DNA from 3 places in the Ruegeria sp. B32 genome. Region 1 is predicted to be linked to each of the others. Evidence: riboswitches for the same ligand, from Rfam matches in the RefSeq annotation. Region 1 holds a riboswitch; each other region holds the start of a gene.
The links. Region 1 has a riboswitch for cobalamin ahead of K3752_RS00080 (DUF1636 domain-containing protein). Riboswitches for the same ligand answer to the same signal wherever they lie in the genome.
Positions count from the first base shown of each region.

Region 1 (6,833 bases):
AACCATCAGACCGACGAAGCCGATCTTGCCCGAGAAGGCCACCATGACTCCGGTGATCAGCGCGCCAGCTGCAAAGACACCAAGCCGAAACCGCGCCACCGCAATACCCAACGAGCTTGCAGTCTCATCCCCGATGGTCATCGCGTTCAGCCTGGCGGCCTGAAGCCACAACCAGGTGCCGCATGGCAGCAGGATCGCCAGCGGGTAGATCAGGTATGACCATTGAGCCAACCCCAACCCGCCCAACATCCAGAACACGACCGTATGGGCCGCCTTGGGATCGCCGAGGAAAATCAGAATGTTGGCGCCAGCCATGATGACGAAAGACACCGCCACACCGGTCAGGACCAGGCGGTCCGCGCTTGTGGCGCCGGCCCAGCGGGCAACGCTCAGGACCGTCAGCGTGGCCGCCAGGGCACCCAGAAACGCCATGACCGGCACGGTCAGAAGCCCCAGAAACAAGCCGGTATGCAACAAGGCAAGAATGGCTCCAAACGCGCCGCCGGCCGATATGCCCAGCAGGTGCGGATCGGCCAGCGGGTTTCTTGTGACCGCTTGGAGGGTGGCCCCGACAATCGCCAGTCCGGCCCCGACCATGACGGCAAGCAAGGCGCGCGGAAAACGGATTTCCCAGATAATCGCGGCGCGGCCCTTTGACCATGTCGGCTCGCCCGAGGATAGGCCGGTTTCGTGCAGCAACACTCCCCAAACGGTCTTGGTGGGCACCGAAATGGCCCCCACCGAGATCGCAAAGGACAAGGAAACGACCATCACGACTAGCCCCACCAGCATCGCCGCCCAGAGCGGTAGTACCCGGCGCGCCTGCACTACGCGCATTTAGTTGCCGACCAAGGCAGCCGGGCCCCAAAAGCCATGGGCGAGCTTCCGAACCGCCTTGATGTTGCGCGGTCCGGGTGTGGCCTCGACATATTCCAGAACCACGAAACGATCGTTCTTGACCGCGTCCAGATCTGCAAATGCAGGATTATTGACCATGAAGTCCCGCTTCTGCTCGGCGGTGACGTCGCCATAATTGACGATCACAATGACTTCGGGGTTGCGATCGACGACTTCCTCCCAAGTGACGGTCGCCCAGCTTTTCTCGAAATCATCCATGATGTTGACGCCGCCTGCGGCCTCGATCAGAGCGGTCGGCATGGCATAGCGGCCGGCAGTGAACGGCGTATCCTCGCCGCTGTCATAGACAAAGACACGCAGCGGTTCGTCCGAGGGATTCAGGCTGAATGTGATCTCAGCGAGTTCGGCCTTATATCCCTGGACCAGCTTTTGCGCCCTGTCTTCGACACCGAAGATACGACCGAGGTTCAGAAGATCGTTGTACATGTCGCTCATGCTGGCTTTGGGCTTGTCGCCGATATGGATGCAGCTTTCAGTCAGTTCGTAGACTTTGATCCCGAAAGGTTCGAGCGTCTCTGGCGTCACCTCGCCACCCACTTTCATCCCGTAGTTCCAGCCCGCGAAATAGAAATCGGCATCTGCGCCGACCAGCACCTCTTTGCTGGGATACTTGGCCGACAGATCGGGCAGCTGCTGCACTCCGGCGCGCATGTCCTCGTCCAACGTCTTCCAGCCGGAAATGCCGGTATATCCCACCATTCGGTCGGCGAGGCCCAGCACCAGCATCATTTCCGTCAGGTTCACGTCGTTCGAGACCGCCGCCTTGGGCGGTTCTTCAAAGGTGACGGTTCGATTGCAACTTTGCACGGTGGTTTCCGCGGTCGCGGTGTTGGCGGCCAAAGCAAGGCCCAGGGCCAGGGTGGTCGGTTTCATTTCAAGCTTCCTTCTGGTTGGGGATTGGGGAGTTGATAGGTCAGGTGAGGTTTGTGACTGAGGCTGAGCTGCTCTTGCCGGGCGGTGACTTCGAACGTGTCAGAGACCAGCCTGTCACTCAGCACTGTCTGGGGTGGGCCAAAGCCGCAGGGTCGACCGTTCTTCAGAACCAGAACACGGTCGCAGACATCGGCAGCCAAGTTCAGGTCGTGCAGCGAGGTGACGATCGTCAGATCGAGGTCCCGGATCAGCCGCAACACCTCTAGCTGGTGGCGGATGTCCAGGTGGTTGGTAGGCTCGTCCAGCACAAGAATCCGGGGCTCTTGGGCAAGGGCGCGGGCGACCATCACACGCTGACGCTCGCCGCCGGACAGAGTGGCCAGCCCACGGTCGGCAAACCCGTGCAGATCCATTCGGTGAAGCGCGGACTCGATGATCTGGTGGTCACGACTGCCGGGCGTGGACAGGCCTAACCGGTGCGGCACACGTCCCAACGCCACGACGTCGCGCACGGTCAGCGCGAAATCCGAGGGCTGCTCCTGCAGCACGGCGGCAACCTGACGCGCCAGCGCCCGGGGGGCCATTCTTTTGACGGACACGCCGTCCACCAGAATGTCGCCCGAGGACGGACGGTGATAGCCGTAGATCATCCGCAGAAGGGTTGTCTTGCCGGCACCGTTCGGCCCCACAACCCCCATGACCTGCCCGCGCATCAGCGCAAAACTGGTCTCGTGCAGCACCAACGGCGCTCGTTTTCGCGGCGCCCAGGTGACGGTATTCACCGACAGCAAAGGCGCGCTCATGAGGCGCAATCCGCATTTTCCGAAGACGCAGCCATCGCGGCTGGAATGCGGGCCAGCGTCGCGTGGCGAAGCCCGGCCGGGCGGTCGACCGAGCTGCACCATCCATCGCGCAACTGCTGGTACAGCCGGGCGAATTCCACCAATGCCCCGGTCACTTCAGACGTCAGGCCGCCAAACAGGTAAGATGCCTTGCCCGGCGCGTGATAGGCGACGGTACAGGGTCGGGTGCACCCGGCCATGCAGGCCGCACCGGAAACGTCAAAACCTGCCAAACCGTCGTCTTCGGCCAGCGCGGCGCGCAATCGTCCGATCAGGTCAGGCCCGGGGCGTACGGCTGCGCTTTTGGGTCGGCAAGATAGGCAAACCGTGATTTTATGTGTTGATTGTCGGTTCATTTCGCCCTCCGCGAAATCGCGGGGCGGAAAGGGAACCAGTCATGTCAGCGGCGTAAGCCGAAAATGCCATCTTGGCCTCCTTCCGGGACACCCCGCCCGAGTTGAGTTGCGTTTGATGATGGCAGGTCTCCTGACTCGCGGTGTATGGCTTGCCCCGCCTTCCCAGACCTATCGGCCCAGTGGCATCCGGGGGTCGCACACCGCCTACAGTTGCGGGGGCAGTCACGGAATTGGCGTCAGAACGGCGCCGCACCGTATTCCCTTTTACCCGACCGCCGAAACGATCGGGAACCATCAGCGCCAATCTCATCCATGAATCGGGTTGCACTGTCAACGACGTTCTGGGCGGGTACGTAATGGAGGTATCCAGGCGACCCTTCGGCACCACCTGAGCGACAGACCGGGCCGCGAATCACGTCGTTTTGACCAACTGGATTAAGATAGCTCGGAAGGTCCCGAAACACGGCGGCGCAAGCGGGCCGACTGCCAAGCCTCCGTGAGCGGCCTCGCCTTTTCCCTTTGAATGCAGAAGCCTATCGTTGGAAAGCGTACAAAATTTACGCGCGGAAAAATCATTGATTTATCCTGTGATTGATTCAAACATACGAATTCGACACAACTTTAGCTTTACCTCCGTTGTTGTCGCTGTCGCCCGTTTCGTCGGGCCCTTCCGACTGCTGGAGTGAGTGCTGGCGGTCGGAAGGCATTTTACGAAGATCAGCGTTGGGAGGACGCAGTGCCGGGATTAAATTTACGAACCCTTCCGCGAAAGTTCGCACCGGTTTTTACCCATAATGTCATAACATCAGCACGCTTTGTTCACGGTCCCGGGGATCAGCAGAAATCCTGTCTGCCAGCCACGTCATTGGCGACAGACTTTTTTGGAACGGGAATTACCAGACCGGGGTATGCTCGTATGACTGCATAGACGTGAGCGCGCAAAAAAAAGAGGCCACCTATTCCACATGTATCGACAAACCCAAGAGGAGAAGAAAGTGATTAAGAAAGTCATGATGATTTCAGGCGCGACGTGTTTCGCACTACTAGCGGCCTGTGACGACACCAGCACGTCAAGCGCACCTGCCGAACTGACGCCCGCTCAACAGGCGTGTCTGCGAGACGTGGCCAAAACAACCAACAATTCGCAGGTGGTCGTGCTCTCATCCGCCTTCAGCGAGGCTGGAACACAAGTCACCGTTGGGGTTGGAGAGGATCGGGCTCCGTGGAATTGTATTGCCTACAGTGACGGCGCGACAGCTGGTATCGAGTTCCTCGGCGACGAAGGCGCACTTTGACCCGTTTGATGCGTAGCCGGAATCGGCTGCGCAGCGCTGGCTTGATACTCTGAGGTCCGGCATGGTCTGCAGAATAACCATCATCGCGTTTGCGACCCTTTACCTGTTGGCGTTGTTTGCGTTTGTGACGGGCACTTTTGGCTGGTTTGGACAGGAACGAGACCCATTGTCCGGCGTATTCCTTTTGCCGCTGGGTCTGCCTTGGGTCCTTGCGTTGGACCTTTTCTCAGAGTCGGCCAAACCGTGGCTCGCGGCGATTGCACCGGTGCTCAACCTGTTGGCACTGGTTTTGATATGCAGATGGGCACGTGGTTTGCGCCAGGAATGAAGGCGGAACTCTTTCCCGCAAAATGGGAGGAAAACATGGGAAAAGTGATCTTGGGGCTTGTGATCGGGCTCATCCTCGGCGTGGTTGGAGCGATGACCTTGGGCGGCGGGGCCGCGATGGGTGTCGGCGTTGCGACAGGCTTGTCCGCCGGTGTGTGCATCACATTGAAGGGAGCTCAGGCCGAGAACCTGATCACCGCCGAGCAAGCAGATCAGATCCTCAATCGCGTGAACTCCGAGATGGCATCATTGCAAGGAATTGAAACGACGGACGAGATCGTCGGCAGCGCACAGGCATGCGATGAATTTCTGGCAAAGTTGCGGGAAGCGAAGTGAGGTTTCTGCTCACCGGAAACATAACATTTACGATAGACCGACAGAGGATCTGCTTATGAAACGCAGTTTTTGGAATCTTTTCACACCCGCACTTGCGATCAGCGGAACGGCCGCCCTGGCCATGTCAGACGCCGACGACGCGTGTATCGACCATCTGCGGCAGGTCGGTGGACCGGACGGTCAGTCCGGCACGATCGAAAGCTCACAGTTCTCGGAAGCCGGCACGCTCGTCATGCTGCGTGACGCGGGCGGAACACTTTGGCGCTGCATTGCGTACAAGGACGGAAGCATTGGCGAGATGTCGGTTGTCGAGGCGATGGACGATGGTGGCGGAGCCATGGACGGCGCTGCCGGGTCGACAGGTAGCCAGCGCGTAAAATTCGATGCCGGGTCCACCGGCGCCGAGCTCGTCGGCCAACTCGCGCCAGGGGAATCGCAGCAATACGTTCTTGGCGCGAAGAACGAACAGTTTCTTTACGTCCGCGTTGCTCCGCGAAATGGCTCTTTGGACTACGTCATTCGCAACCCCGATGGGTCGGAACTGTTGGGATTAATGTCTGCGGACAAGGAGTATCGCGGACAGCTGTGGCAATCCGGCGATCATGTTGTCGAGGTCATCAACCGCGGCAACTCTGCCGTCGACTACAACGTCATTTTTGGAATTGAGTAGGTGATCGACCTGAAACCCTGAACCGCATTTCAAAAACAATCAGGAAGAACAGATGAAATCCAAGATCCTATTGGTGATCGGCGCGGTCAGTGCCTCTGTGCTTGCAGGATGCGACGAAAGTGGCGGATCAGTGGACGCAAGTGCACCGGTTGTGGGCAGCTCCAGCGATCTTTCGTCATTTGAAGGGGCAAGAGCAGGTCAGGCTGAAATGGGCATTCAAAGTCTCGGGTTTGAACTCATCCGAAGCGAAGGGCTGACCTCGTACTGGTTCAACAAGGAGACCGGTGCTTGTGCTCGGATCACGACATCTGAGGGAAGATACTCGGACGTAGCGATGCTGCCGTCAGGTGACTGCTGACACGCATTCATCAATCCCAAATCTGCAAAAAGGAGCTTCAACTTGCATTTCGATCTGGCACATGCGGCAGTTATCGTTGTCGCCTTGATCATCACCAACCTGGCGTTGAAATCGGCCGGCGTGATCAACGAAGAAAACAAACACCAATGGAACTGGAAAGCTTTTCTGGCCTACTTCGTGGTCATATTTATCATCAATCTGGTGTGGCCGATCTAAGGCTTCAGGGCGGCAAGCCAACCGCCGATCTGACCTGGTTACCGTGAACGCGCCTCTCGGCGGGACTGCCGGCAGGAAAAGCGTGAGCATCGCTGGCTGAAAACAGAAAGGAATACGCATGCGGTTTTTGACGTCCCTCATATTCATCGGTGTTCTGGCAACCGCGGCGAATTCTGACGTCACCAGTCGAAACGGTGGCCCAAGCAACAGCCAGATGCTTTCTAAGGGCAGCGACGGAGGCGTCGATGGCATCGCTTTCTTTCGCCCAGTCCTAAGCGGGGTTTTGTATCGCTCTGGCTTCAAGGGCGGCGACAAGGGTCGAACGGGTCTGAGTGACGCTCAGCGCGAAACACTTTGCGATGAAGGGTTTTCAACCGGGTTTTACGCGGATTTCGGCAAGAACACCGAATACGGCCGCACCAGCTGTGGGAACGGAGCCTTTGACTATCAGAGCGCCAGATCGTCCCGCCCCGGCAGTGTCATGGCCGCCATACACGAGGTGATTGAGGATCCAGGCAAGGGTCCTGTCCTGGTGCACTGCATGTGGGGCGTTCATTCCTCAGGCGCGTTGTCGGCAATGGCGCTTGTTCAGTTTTGCGGCTGGACGGAAGAAAGGGCCAAGGAATATTGGAATGATGCCCG
Region 1 is NZ_CP081106.1:12,247-19,079, reverse strand. Features, by position in the region: gene K3752_RS00095 (iron ABC transporter permease) at 1-837, opposite strand, end outside; gene K3752_RS00090 (ABC transporter substrate-binding protein) at 838-1,791, opposite strand; gene K3752_RS00085 (ABC transporter ATP-binding protein) at 1,788-2,594, opposite strand; gene K3752_RS00080 (DUF1636 domain-containing protein) at 2,591-2,989, opposite strand; cobalamin riboswitch at 3,092-3,300, opposite strand; gene K3752_RS00075 (hypothetical protein) at 3,985-4,284, shown strand; gene K3752_RS00070 (hypothetical protein) at 4,609-4,947, shown strand; gene K3752_RS00065 (hypothetical protein) at 5,003-5,617, shown strand; gene K3752_RS00060 (hypothetical protein) at 5,670-5,975, shown strand; gene K3752_RS00055 (hypothetical protein) at 6,018-6,191, shown strand.

Region 2 (6,833 bases), 1.2 Mb from region 1:
GGTCGATACCGTTGCGCAGCAGCGACCCCGACAGCTTGCACCCCACATTGCCCAAACCGATGAAACCGACCTTCATGTTCTGCCCTCCCGCAGGCGCAATTTCGTTGGCACGAGTATTTCCGTTGCCCATCGACAAAAGAAACGAATAATAAGTCAATCTAAATGCAAAATATTTTGGTGCTGAATGGACCGCCTGCCCAATCCGGCCTGGCTGCGCAGCTTCGAAGCCGCCGCCCGCCATCTGAATTTCACCACCGCCGCGCAGGAACTGGGCCTGACCCAGACGGCGGTGTCGCTGCATATCCGCTCGCTCGAGGCGGACCTCGGGCAGCCGCTTTTTGCCCGCAACGCCCGACACCTGTCGCTGACCGAGCTGGGCCAGTCCTATGCGCTGACCGTGCGCCGGGCGCTGTCGGATATTGCGCTGTCCACCAACAGCTTGTTCGGCCCCGCCTCGCGGCAGGCGCTGACCATCCGGGCGGCGATATCGACGATGACCTACTGGATCGCGGCCGAGCTGCCCGCGTTCAGCGCCCAGCACCCCGAGATCCCGGTGCGGCTGGTGTCGCATATCTGGAACGACTCGGCCGCGCCTGCGGATGTGGACGTGGAAATCCGGCTGGGCTATGGCGACTGGCCCGGAGTTGCGGCCGAACAGCTGTGCTCGGAACGGCTGGTGCCCGTCTGCCGGGCGCAGGACCCGGCGCCAGACCTGCAAAACGGCCCGTTGATTCACATTCTGGGGTATGAGGACAACTGGGCGCGGTACTTCGAGGCCACGGGCACCGACCTGCCCGACCGCCCCGCGCGTAATTCGGCGGATACGACCGTCACGGCGCTGCAACTGGTGATGGCCGGCGCTGGCTATGCCACCGTTCTGGAGCGGTTCGCGCGCAACACCATCGCCCAGGGCGCGCCGATCCGGGTTGCGGGGCCGGCGATTCCCTTTGCCCAGTCGCATTATCTGATCCGCAGCGTCAGCGCGGCGCCTCCGTCCATCCCTGCCCAGTTGTTCCTGGCCTGGCTGCGCGACCGGCTGGCCGGCGATGCCGCGGATTGATCCCGGCAAGTCGCTTTTTCGATCCGACGCGAGGCACTTGGCCCCGCGCGCTTGACAACCCCCCTGCCCGTGCCGCATGTCGCTTGCGTTGGTGTCTGTGCAAGCAGATGAAAAGGGAATGCGTCAGCGGTTTTCCGTCAAACGCAGCCGCCCCCGCGACCGTGACCGGAGAGGGTGCCCAAATGCCACTGGCTGCTGGCCGGGAAGGCGGGACATCCGACAGAGCGCCGCTCTGACATCCGCAAGCCGGGAGACCTGCCAACGCCCGAAGACAAACCGGACGGGGTGTTCCGGTGTCGGGCCCATGTCCGCAACGTGGCCCGCGCATACCCCGTCCCCCGACAACCGAGTGAGGGGGGATGAGAGACGTGACCGAGACCACACCAGTTGAACTGCTGGTCTGCACCACCTGCCGACGCGGGCTGCCCATCGAGGATGACGCCCAACGCCCCGGCACGCTGCTGCACAAGGCGCTGGCCGCTGCCGACCTGCCCGAGGGCATCACCCTGAAGCCGGTCGAATGCCTGTCGAACTGCGATCAGGGCTGCTCGATCGTTCTGCGCGGCGGGCCGTCGCGCTGGACCTTCGTCTATGAAAACCTGAACGAATCCGACCATGTCGAGATCATCGTCGAAGGCGCCACCAAATATCTGGCCGCCGATGATGGCCTTGTGAAATGGCGCGACCGCCCTGAACATTTCCGCAAGAACTGCGCCGCCCGCATTCCCCCGATTGGAGCCTGAGCATGAGCACCCTCGAAAAACTTCCCGTCACCGTCATCACCGGCTTTCTCGGCTCGGGCAAGACCACGCTGATCCGCCATCTGATGCAAAACCCGCAGGGCAAGCGGCTGGCCGTGGTGGTCAACGAATTCGGCGACGTGGGCGTCGATGGCGAAATCCTGAAAAGCTGCGCGATCCCCGACTGCCCGGCGGAAAACATCATGGAACTGGCCAATGGCTGCATCTGCTGCACCGTGGCCGATGACTTCATCCCCACGATCGAGGCGCTGATGGCGCTCGACCCGCGCCCCGATCACATCCTGATCGAAACCAGCGGTCTGGCCCTGCCGAAACCGCTGCTCAAGGCGTTCGACTGGCCCGACATCCGTTCCAAGATCACCGTGGACGGCGTGATCGCTCTGGCCGATGCCGAGGCCGTGGCCGCAGGCCGCTTCGCCCCGAATGTCGCGGCGGTGGATGCCCAGCGCATGGCCGATGACTCGATCGACCACGAAACGCCCCTGTCCGAGGTGTTCGAGGATCAGATCTCGTGCGCCGACATCATCCTGCTGACCAAGCCTGACCTGGCCGGCCCCGAAGGCGTGGCCAAGGCGCGCGAGATCATCGCCGCCGAGGCGCCCCGCCCCCTGCCCGTGGTCGAAGTGGCCGAGGGTGCGGTGGACGTGCGCGTGGTGCTGGGGCTGGAGGCCGCAGCCGAGGACGACATGGACGCCCGCCCCTCGCATCACGATGGCCATGACGACCACGAACATGACGATTTCGAAAGCATTGTGGTCGAGCTGCCAGAACAGACCGACCCGGCGCAGCTGGTCGCCAATATCGAGCGTCTGGCGAACGAGCTGAACATCCTGCGGGTCAAGGGCTATGCCGCCGTTCAGGGCAAGCCGATGCGCCTGCTGGTCCAGGCGGTCGGCGCGCGGGTGCGGCACCAGTATGACCGCCCGTGGAAACCCGAGGAAGAGCGCCGCTCGCGCCTTGTGGTCATCGCCGAGCATGACGACATCGACGAGGCCGCGATCCGCGGCATCCTGACGGGCGTCACCGAGGCCGCCGAGTAAGCACCGATGCACGTCGTCTTCCGCGAAAACCACGGGCTCGAAGAAACCGAGACCCCGACCGATCTGGGCCAGAGCCCGGCGGATCTGGTGGTGCTGTCCTTTTCGGACAGCGACCTGGGTGCTTTCGCGGCCGGCTGGCATCGCGGCGGCGGGCCCGAGGGGCGGATGCCCTCGTTGCGGCTGGCCAACCTGACGGCGCTGAAGCACCCATTGTCGGTCGATACCTATGTCGAGCAGACGCTGGAGGGTGCCAAGGGCATCCTGATCCGGCTGATCGGCGGAGTGCCCTATTGGTCCTACGGGTTGCAGCAGGTGCTGGCGCTGGCGCAGGCCAAGGGCATCGCGCTGGCGGTGCTGCCCGCCGACGGGCGCGAGGATACGCGGCTGGACGACTATTCCACCCTGCCGGTCTCGACCCTGCGGCGGCTGGCGCATCTGTGCGACACCGGCGGCGAGGTGGCCGCGCAGGCGGCGCTGGCGCAGATGGCGCTGGCGGCGGGGCTCTATGCCGGGCCGGTGATGGGGGCCAAGACTCTGCCCGAATGCGGCGCGTGGTGCCCGGATCGCGGCGTGATTGCGCCCGAGGACGCATTCGCGGGCGAAGGTCGGCGCATCATCGTGACGTTCTACCGCGCCTACCTGACCGCGGCCGATACCGCGCCGGTCGCGGCCCTGATCCGAGAAATCCGCGCGCGGGGTCATCAGGCGGTAGGGCTGTTCGCGCCCTCGCTCAAGGCGCCTGCGGCGGCGGAATGGCTGGCCGAGATTATCCCCGAGATGACGCCCTCGGCGATCATCAATGCCACCTCGTTTTCGGGCAAGGGCGCGTCGGGCACATCGCCCTTGGACGTGGCGGGCGTGCCGGTATTTCAGGTCGCGCTGGCCACTTCGCGCCGCAAGGCCTGGGCCGAGGCCGAACGCGGCATGTCGCCCGCCGATCTGGCCATGCATGTGGTCCTGCCCGAGGTGGACGGGCGTATCACAGCCGGTGTCGCCTCGTTCAAGGAGCCGGGCAAGCGCGACCCGCAACTGGAATATTCCCGTTTCACCCACCGGCCCGAGCCCGACCGGATCACCGCCATCGTCGACCGGGCGATGGCCTGGGTGGACCTGGCCGAGAAGCCAAAGGCGCAACAGGTCCCCGCGCTGGTCCTGTCCACCTATCCGGGCAAAGACTGGCAGATGGCCCATGCGGTGGGGTTGGACGCGCTGGCCTCGGCCGAGGCGATCCTGTCCGACCTGCAGGGCGCCGGCTATGACACCGCCCCCGCCGAACCGATTGCCGATACCTTGCTGGACGCCCGGATTTCCTGGCCGGTCTCGGCCTACCGCGCGGCGCTGGCGCAACTGCCCGAGGCGTTGCGCGCCAATCTGGAAACCGTCTGGGGCGCACCCGAGGACGACCCGACCTGTGCCGATGGGGCCTTCCACTTCACCGCGCTTCGGCGCGGCAAGGCGCTGGTGGCGTTACAGCCCGAACGCGGCACTCCGGAACTGCGCGACGACGAATACCACGACCTGTCGCGCACGCCCCGGCACGGCTACGTAGCCTTCTACCTGTGGCTGCGGCACGGGTTGGGCGCCGATGCGCTGATCCATATCGGCGCCCACGGAACGCTGGAATGGCTGCCGGGCAAATCGGTGGCGCTCTCGGCGGAATGCTGGCCCGAGGCGCTGATCGGCGATCTGCCGGTGACCTATCCGTTCATCGTGAACGACCCGGGCGAGGCCGCGCAGGCCAAGCGCCGGATCGGGGCGGTGACGCTGGGCCACATTCCTCCGCCGATGAAGCAAAGCAGCACGCCCGACCGCATGGTGCGGCTGGAATCGCTGCTGGACGAGTTCTCGAACGCCGACGGGCTGGACCCCAAGCGGCGCGACCGGCTGCAGGCCGATATCCGTGACGAAGCGCAGGCCATCGGGCTCGAGTCCGATCTGGGGCTGGATCAGGCCACCAGCACCGCCGAGGCGATCACCCGCATCGACCGTTTCGTCTGCGACATCAAGGAAAGCCAGTTCGGCGACGGGCTGCATGTCTTCGGCCGCGCGCCGCAGGTTGCGGGCAATTTCGACGCCGCTGCCTCGGCCCAGGCCGAACGCCAGGCCCTGCTGGATGCTCTGGCCGGCAAACGGATCGAGGCCGGGCCATCCGGCTCGCCCTATCGCGGGCGCACCGACGTGCTGCCCACGGGGCGCAACCTGTTCACCACCGATCCGAGATCCGTCCCCACACGCGCGGCTTATGCGCAGGGCGTGAAGCTGGCCGAAGAACTGGTGCGCCGCCACCTGCAGGAGGAAGGCGACTACCCCAAGGGCCTGATCGTCGATCTGTGGGGCTCGGCCACGATGCGCACGGCGGGCGAGGAATTCGCCATGGCGCTGCACCTGCTGGGCGTCAAACCGATCTGGGACCCGGGGTCGGAGCGCGTATCGGGCATCGAGGTTCTGCCGATCACCGACCTGGAGCGCCCCCGGCTGGACGTGACCCTGCGCGTCTCGGGCCTGTTCCGCGACGTGTTTCCGACCCTGTCGGCGCTGTTTGGTCAGGCGGTCCGCGCGCTGTCAGAACGCGACGAGGCGCCCGACTGGAACCCCTATGCCGGCTACGCTCCCGCCGCCCGCGTCTATGGCCCGGCGCCGGGCAGCTATGGTCTTAACATGACCCACCTGTCGGAAATCTATACCGACGAGGCGCGCGCGCAGGCCGGTCAGGCTTGGCTGGACGCCAGTGCCTTTGCGTTCGAGGGCGAGCACATTGCCCACGACCCCGACGGGATCACCCAGCGCGTGGCGCAGGCCGACAGCTTCGTGCACCTGCAGGACCTGACCGAGACCGACCTTCTGCTGGCCAATGACTATGCCACGCATGAGGCCGGCTTTGCCGCCGCCAAAAAGCTGACCGGCGGGCAGGCCCAGTTGTACCACCTAGACAATACCCGCCCAGAAACACCCCGCGCCCGCACCCTGCCCGAGGAAATCAGCCGCGTGGTCCATGCGCGCGCCGCCAATCCTGACTGGATTGCCGGAATGCAGCGCCACGGCTTCCGCGGCGCGGCCGAGATCGCCGCGACGCTGGATCACATGGCGTCTTTCGCGCATCTGTCAGGCAGCGTCGCCCCGCACCTGTTCGACCTCTATCACGATGCCACCCTCGGCAACCCGGAGGTGGACGCCTTTTTGCAGCAGGCCAATCCGCAGGCCCATCAGGCCATGCAGGACCGGTTCCGCGCGCTGTACGAGGCCGGGCTGTGGAACACCCGCCGCAACTCGATCCGCGCCGATCTGGAGGGGTTGGGATGAGCGCTCCGGTCGTCCAGGGCTGGTGCCCCGGCGCGCATCGCCCGATGATGTCCGGCGACGGGTTGGTGGTGCGGGTACGCCCGCGTCTGGCCCGGCTGAGCGCAGCCCAAACGCTGGGGCTGTGCGATCTGGCCCTGCGGTTCGGCAACGGCACCATCGACCTGACCAACCGCGCCAACCTGCAACTGCGCGGCGTGGCCGAGGCCGACCACCAGGCGCTGCTGGCCGAGATGTCGGCGCTGAACCTGCTGGACGCCGAACCGGGCATCGAGACCCGGCGCAACATTCTTGTGTCGCCGCTGTATCAGCCGGGCGACCTAACCGCGCGCCTGACACAGGCATTGATCGACCGGCTAGGCGATCTGCCCGCCCTGCCCGCCAAGTTCGGCTTTGCGGTGGATACCGGCGAGGCACGGCTGCTGGCCGGGGACTCGGCCGATATCCGGCTGGAGCGGGGACCTTCGGGGCTGATCTTGCGCGCCGACGGGGCCGAGACCGGCCGTTTGGTGACCGAAGATGAGGCGATTGATCGCCTGATCGATCTGGCCCGGTGGTTTGCGGAACGTTTCACTTCTGACACCCGCCGCATGGCCCGCCTGATCGCGGTGCAGGCTTTGCCCAAGGAATGGCAGGGCCCCGCCCCCGGCCCCACGGCACCGGCGCTGCAACCCG
Region 2 is NZ_CP081106.1:2,255,902-2,262,734, forward strand. Features, by position in the region: gene K3752_RS11460 (NAD(P)-dependent oxidoreductase) at 1-76, opposite strand, end outside; gene K3752_RS11465 (LysR family transcriptional regulator) at 185-1,060, shown strand; cobalamin riboswitch at 1,133-1,338, shown strand; gene K3752_RS11470 (DUF1636 domain-containing protein) at 1,420-1,803, shown strand; gene cobW (cobalamin biosynthesis protein CobW) at 1,806-2,861, shown strand; gene cobN (cobaltochelatase subunit CobN) at 2,868-6,161, shown strand; gene cobG (precorrin-3B synthase) at 6,158-6,833, shown strand, end outside.
Region 2: it holds a riboswitch for cobalamin, as region 1 does, so the genes downstream of both, K3752_RS11470 (DUF1636 domain-containing protein) here and K3752_RS00080 (DUF1636 domain-containing protein) in region 1, are expected to answer to the same signal.

Region 3 (6,833 bases), 1.2 Mb from region 1:
TCGCGTACATGCCGCACATCACGTCGGCGATGCCCACGCCGACTTTCATAGGGGCTCCATCCGGTTCGCCCGTCAGCGACATGATCCCGCCATAGCCCTGCGCCATCAGGTCATAGCCCGGCTTGGCCGCGTTCGGGCCGGTCTGGCCGTAGCCCGAGATCGAACAGTAGATCAGCCCCGGAAAGTCCCGCGAGAAGGTTTCATGGTCCAGCCCGTATTTGGCCAGCCCGCCGGGTTTGAAATTCTCGATGAGGATGTCAGCATGAGAGGCCAGCCGCCGGATCTGTGCCTGCCCCTCTGGCGTGGCGATATCGATGGCGACGGACTTCTTGTTGCGGTTCGCGGCCATGAAATAGGCGCTCTGATCGGTCGGGTTGCCATCCGCATCGGTGACATAGGGCGGCCCCCACTGGCGGGTATCGTCGCCACCGGTGGCCGGGTTTTCCACCTTGATCACGCTGGCGCCCAGATCGCCAAGCAGTTGCGTGCAGGTCGGGCCGGCCAGAATGCGCGACAAATCCAGAACCTTGACGCCCTTCAGCGGCCCTTCAGATGCGGCCATCATAGCCTCCGCGGTCGATCTCGGCGGCGATCACCGTGAACGTGTCGGCGGTCATCGCGGCCTGCAGCGCCGCGCGCAGTTCGGCGCGGTTGCGCACGGTATGGCCGTTGCCGCCGAACGCCCGGCCCATCGCGGCATAGTCATGCCGGTCGAAATCGACGCCCCGGTTGCCCATCTGGCGCTGGCGCTGTTTCAGCTCGATCAGTGCCAGGCTGGCATCGACAAAGACCAGAAAGATCGGGTTTCCGCCCATTTCCGCGGCGGTCGACAACTCACCGGCCACCATCAGGAACCCGGCATCGCCGGAAAAGCTGATGACCGGGCGGTCGGGTTCGACCAGTTTCAGGCCGATCGCCATCGGAACGGCGCACCCCATCGTACACAGCGCCGAAGACTGGATCAGGCCGCGCGCCTCGGAGCATTGCCACATCTGGCTGAGAAGGATGCGGTGCGCGCCGCTGTCGGCGGTGGCCAGTGTTTCGGGGGGCAGGGTGTCGCGGGTCTCGGCGATCACGGCGGCGGGGCCCCAGTCGTCATCGATGGGAAAGGCCGCGGCCAAGGCGGCCTTGACCTGCGCCGGTTGGCCTTGGGGCCAAGTCGGTCGCGCAGGGTTGCCCTTGGCGATCGCCTCGAGCGTGGCGCCGGTATCGGCCACCAGGTTCAGCCCTGCCTGGTGCATGTAGTGGTCATTCACCATGGCCGAAATGTCGATCACGCGTTTCTCGTCCGGGTCCCATATCTCGCGCCAGCCGGGGCGCATTTCGATCGGGTCATAGCCCAGGCACAGGATCAGGTCGGCCTGTTCGACCAGCGGCACAAGCTGCGTGTCGGCCAGGGGTGACAGGCCCGCGCCACCCAGGCACAGCGGGTGATCCTCGGGCACCACGCCCTTGGCCTTGTAGGTCGTGACGAACGGGATGCCGAAATGTTCCAGAAACGCCCGCACCACGCTGCGCGAGTCGTCATACAGAACGTCCAGCCCGATGATCGCCAGCGGACGCTCGGCCTCGGCCACCCAGCGGCGGGCCTTCTCCAGGCATGTGCCCTCCGGCGCGACGCGGGCGGCCCGGGTCAGCCGTCGGCGCTTGGCGATAGACACCCGGGTATCGGCGACCGAGATCGGTACGTCGATATGCACCGGCCCCGGTCGCGCCTGCGTGGCCAGCGACACGGCTTTGTCGGCGATGATGTCGGCGCCCTTGGCCGTCAGGGTGAACGTGCCCTTGGTGATCGAGCGATAGACCTGCGCGTGATCCATGACCTGATGGGTGTAAGTCAGCGCCTCGTCGGCATCGACGCAGCCGGTCAGCACGATCATCGGCACCCGGTCCTGCAGCGCGTTGGCCACGACATTGATGCCGTTCATGGCCCCAGGACCCAGAGTCGCCACCAGAATCGCCGGCGCGCCATCGCGATGGTGCACCGCCTCGGCCATGAAACCGGCCGAGTTTTCGTGCTTGGTCAGGTGAAAGGTGATCCCGGCCTGTTCCAGCGCATCGACCAGGGTCAACACCTCGCCTCCGGGCATGCCGAAGGCGTGGCGGCACCCGGCCTCGTACAGCCGTTGCGCCAGAAGGTCCGCAGCGCGGGGGGACAGGTCCTGCATCGAACAAGCTCCGTAAGTTCCGTTGCGCAGCAGATTGCGGAGGTTCCGGGCCGGCGCAAGCCGCATCACGTCAGTGTGACTATTTGACAGCCGTCTGGGCGATGGCGGCGAATTTGGCGTCCAACTCTGCGGCAATCGCGGGCAAGGCGTCGGATCCATCGGTGTAGGGGGCAAAGACCAGGCTGGGCGTCTTGTAGGACAGCGTCGCGGCCCCGTCCTCGTTTTCCGTGACGTACAGGCGGATCGGCGCCTCGATCATCGCGGGCACCGATTGTTCCAGAACCCGCACCGCATAGTCGTTGTTGAAGACGCCGATCACCCGATTGCCCGGAATGGTGATGCCGCGCGCGGCGGCGGCCTTGGTGGGCCCGGCCTGCGTTACCACGATCAGACCGTTTGCCTTGACCGCTGCGATCGTGTCGGCCACCAGCGCGTCATGGGTCTTGGTCGTCGGGTGGACGGCCCAACCCGGCCGTGGTTCGATATCGGCAGCAAGCGCGGGCAGCGCCAGCAGGCCGAGGAAAAACATAAGACGTTTCATCACGGGCTCTCCAGGTCGTGGTTGGCCCAAGTCTTCCCGAATTCCCGGGTGCGTACAGTCACAATATCGTGGGCGGCGGGCTTGCGCCGGGGGTGCGAAACCCGCACAAGCGACAGTGTGAAACGGAAAAGGCAGGCGAGTGGCATGCGTGTTTTGATCTGCAGCAGCTGCGCGGGCGAGCGCGACTTGCCGGCCGAGCGTCAGGCCGTATCGGACGCCCTGCGCGCTGCGGGCGTGGACGGGCAGGTCGAGATCGCCGAGCACGCCTGTTTCAGCGGTTGCAATGAGCCGACCGTGGTGGCGATGCAGGGGCAAAGCCTGGCGTCCTACGTGTTTTCGGGGATCGATCCGGTTGCCGATGCCGATGACATTGCGGCGACCTGCCGGACCATTCTGAACAGCCCGAATGGCTGGATCGAAGACGCCCGGCCGTGCGGGCGGCTTCGCTTGTGTCTGCGGGCGCGGATCCCCGCGTTTCAGTCCACCTGAACCGTGACCGAGGCGCTGACCGGCACCCCATCCACGGCCAGCGGGCTGTGGCTGTTGGCGTTCAGCGAGACCTCGATGGTAGTGTCGCCCTTGGGCAGGTCCGAAATGTGCATCCAGTTGCCATAAAGCCGGGCCAGCTTGACGCCGTTTACATAGACATGCGCATGGCCTTCGCCGGGCTTGTTGTCCAGCGAGGCGTTCTCCGGCGAGAAGCGGAAGTTTTTTGGCATCACATGCAGGTTCCAACCCGCCATCGGGTCGGGGGAGACGGCGATCTCCAGCCCCGGCGCGTCCGGTCCGGCGGGCAGGTTGATGGCGGCGCTGTGGTCATGGGCCATGGCCTCGGCGTGATGGCCGCCATGTTGGGCGGGGTCGGAATGGTCGTGGCCATCGAAGGTGACGCCGTTGGCCGCGGCCAGCACGAACCCGGCACCCCCACCAAAGACCAGACCGATCGCGAAAAGAGCAAGCGAGCGTGTCATCATGTTTCCTTGAAAAGCAAATGACCCGCCGGTTGGGCGCCGGCGGGTCGTGGGATTTCGGGGATCAGGCCGCGGCTTCGACGCGCTTGCCCTCGCTTTGCCAGAAATACCCGGCAAACGAACCCAGCAGCACCCAGGCCACAAGGCCGACGCCAAAGGCGCGTGCTGCGAACAGGGCCCCGATCTCGGTCGGAACCGGCCCGGTGAACACGTCGGGTTCCGGCGCGCCGATCAGGTGCGGGGCCATCAACAGCACGGCCGCAACCAGATAGCTGACGATGTTGCCACCAAAGGCGATCAGCCACATGGCCACACCAGCAGCCGCGACGGTTGCCCACCACCAGATCTGCCGCGCGAACACGTCGGCTGCGGCAACACCCGGAACCTCGGGGGCCAGGGTGAAGCCCGGCGCCAGGTGAAAGGCGATGAAACCGGCAAGCCCCCATAGCACGCCCGTGCGCCCGTCAACCGGGTGGCCTTGCGCCTCGGCCAGCGACATCAGGGCGACCAGAACCAGCGCATAGCCGGTATAGGTCAGCATGGTGAACACCACGCTCAGCCCGTCGCGGGTCAGGTCCGAGAACATGCCCGGCAGTTCGGGATGGGCCGAGACGGCTTCGGCTCCGAAATGCACCAGCTCTCCGGATTCATAGAGTTCAGCATGCAGCAACACGGGTTGCACGAATACCAACTGCAGCAGGGCGACGATCAACCCGGCTGCAGCACCAGCGAACAACGCGCTGGTCAGAATGCGACTGAACATTGGTTTAGTGGCAGGGGAAGCCGGTTGCGTGGCGCACGTCATGCGCGGCGTCATGCAGCGCCGATGCCTGAACGTGACCAGCCAGGGTGATGATCCCCAGGCCCAGGGCTGCCGCGAACACTGCCGAAAGAATGCCAGCGCGTGCCGTTGATGCGGTTTGCGTTTGTGTCGTCATTTTCTGTCCTCCTGTGCCGCCGCACCCGACGGCCGGTGTTTCATTGTTCGCCTGGCAGGTCTCCTGGCTTGCGGGTCAGCGCCTCTGTTCGCCTTCCCCCCGAACGGATCGGGAGTGGCTGGTTGAACAGGGCTCACCGCTTACAGTCGCGGGGGCGGCTTCGGATTTGACCTGCGCGCAGGCCGCACCAAATTCCCTCTTAGCATCCGGATGTCTCCGGCAGGACCAGACCCGTCCATTTAGACGTGAATGCCGCTGTGGCGCAATCGCCATTTGCGACCTTTCGCGTCAATTCCCGCGCTTTTTCAGAACATAGATATCCATGATCCACTCGTGCCGGGCGCGGGCCTCGGTGCGGGTGCGCAGGATCTCATCGGCCACATCGGCCAGCGGACCTTTGATCAGGATCTGCTCGGGCATACCAACGTAAGCCCCCCACCAGATGTCAAAATCGGCCATGTCCAGCGTCTGGAACGAACATTCGCCATCCAGCATCACCGCAACCGTATCGGCGTCGCTGGGCCAGCCCTCGTCGCGGATGCGCCGGCCGGTGGTCACCAGATAAGGCGCGCCGATCTCGTTGATTGGCATGGCATGGGCCGCCGTCAGCGCCTGCAGCGCCGTGATGCCGGGGATCACCGTGGCGTTCGGCTGCGGGTCCAGCCGCGCCGCGATTCGCAGCGAACTGTCATAGAGCGACGGGTCGCCCCAGATCAGCAGGGCGACGGTGCGCGCCTTGGGGTGCCGGGCCATCGCCTCCTGCCAGCGCAGGGCGATCGCGTCGTGCCATTCATCCACGCCGCGCAGGTAGCCATCTTGCGACCGGCGCTCGGGGATGTCGAAATAGGCGATTTGGGGCGGTGTGCCGGTGACCTTGCGGATGATTTCCTCGCGCACGCCGGCCAGATCGGCCTTGTTGGCGCCCTTGCGCGGGATCAGGATCAGATCGGCCGCGCGGATCGCCTGCGCGCCCTGAAAGGTCACGTGGTCCGGGTTGCCGGTGCCGATTCCGATCAAGACCAGATCAATCATCGTCGAACTCCGCCAACGGACCATAAAGGATCAGCGCTGGCGCGGTGCCGATCTCGGAACCCAGGCGCTCGGCCAAGGCACCGACGGTGGACCGGTGCAGCGACTGCTCAGGCGTCGAGACCGACTCGGCCATCAGCGCGGGGGTCTCCAGCGGCAGCCCATGCGCGTGCAGCGCGCCGGCTAGCAGTGGAAAGGTGCGCTTGCCCATGAACACCACCGTCGTCGCACCCGGGTCGGCCAGCGCGGGCAGGTTCAAGTCCTCGGGAAGCTTCCCGCTGACATCGTGGCCGGTGACGAATTGCACCCGCCGCGCGGTCAGGCGCCGGGTCAGCGGGATGCCCGCAGCCGCAGCCGCCGCAATGGCCGAGGGGATACCCGGAATGATCTCGTACGCGATCCTGGCAGCGCGCAGTGCCACCAGCTCCTCCTCGAGGCGTCCGAACAGGCCGCCATCGCCCGATTTCAGCCGCACGATCCGCTGGCCGGTCTGGGCGTACTCGACCAGCAGGCGGCTGACATGGTCCTGCTTGGGCGAGGGCCGCCCGGCGCGCTTGCCCACGCCCACAAGGTCGGCCTCCTTGCGCGCATGGCTCAGGATCGGCCCGCTGCTGAGATCGTCGAACAGTACCGCATCGGCCTTTTGCAGCCGGTCCACGGCCTTGAGGGTCAACAATTCCGGGTCGCCGGGACCGGACCCGATGAAGGAAACGAAACCGCTCATGCGCTGGCCTCTGCGATCAGATGGAAGAACGTACCGGTGACATGTCCGCGGCGCGATCCGGTCTGCGGACCTTCGGCGCCTTCGGCGTCAAAAACCCGTGCCAAGGGCGCGTCGGGCTGCTCGACGATCGAGGAATAGTGGAACTCGTGCCCCCGCAGCGCGGTCCCGGCCGAGAACCCGGGCATGTCGGCCAGCAACTCGGCTCGGCGATAGCCCAGGTTGAACTTGCGCTTCTCGTACGAAGTGACAAGGCCCAGCAGCCCGGCCATCCGGTGGCGGGTGCCGTCCTTGTCGATCAGCCCTTCGCCCAGGGCCATGTAGCCGCCGCATTCACCATGTACGGGCCGCGTTTCGGCATGTCTGCGCAAGCCGGTCAGGAACCGCTCTGCCGCAGCCAAGGTTCCGGCGTGCAGTTCGGGGTACCCGCCGGGCAACCAGACCAGATCGGCATCCGGGGCCGGC
Region 3 is NZ_CP081106.1:2,269,209-2,276,041, reverse strand. Features, by position in the region: gene K3752_RS11570 (CaiB/BaiF CoA-transferase family protein) at 1-562, opposite strand, end outside; gene K3752_RS11565 (thiamine pyrophosphate-binding protein) at 549-2,168, opposite strand; gene K3752_RS11560 (DUF302 domain-containing protein) at 2,248-2,709, opposite strand; gene K3752_RS11555 (DUF1636 domain-containing protein) at 2,854-3,198, shown strand; gene K3752_RS11550 (hypothetical protein) at 3,186-3,680, opposite strand; gene K3752_RS11545 (CbtA family protein) at 3,745-4,443, opposite strand; gene K3752_RS11540 (CbtB domain-containing protein) at 4,448-4,618, opposite strand; cobalamin riboswitch at 4,654-4,863, opposite strand; gene cobF (precorrin-6A synthase (deacetylating)) at 4,907-5,650, opposite strand; gene cobA (uroporphyrinogen-III C-methyltransferase) at 5,643-6,371, opposite strand; gene K3752_RS11525 (cobyrinate a,c-diamide synthase) at 6,368-6,833, opposite strand, start outside.
Region 3: it holds a riboswitch for cobalamin, as region 1 does, so the genes downstream of both, K3752_RS11540 (CbtB domain-containing protein) here and K3752_RS00080 (DUF1636 domain-containing protein) in region 1, are expected to answer to the same signal.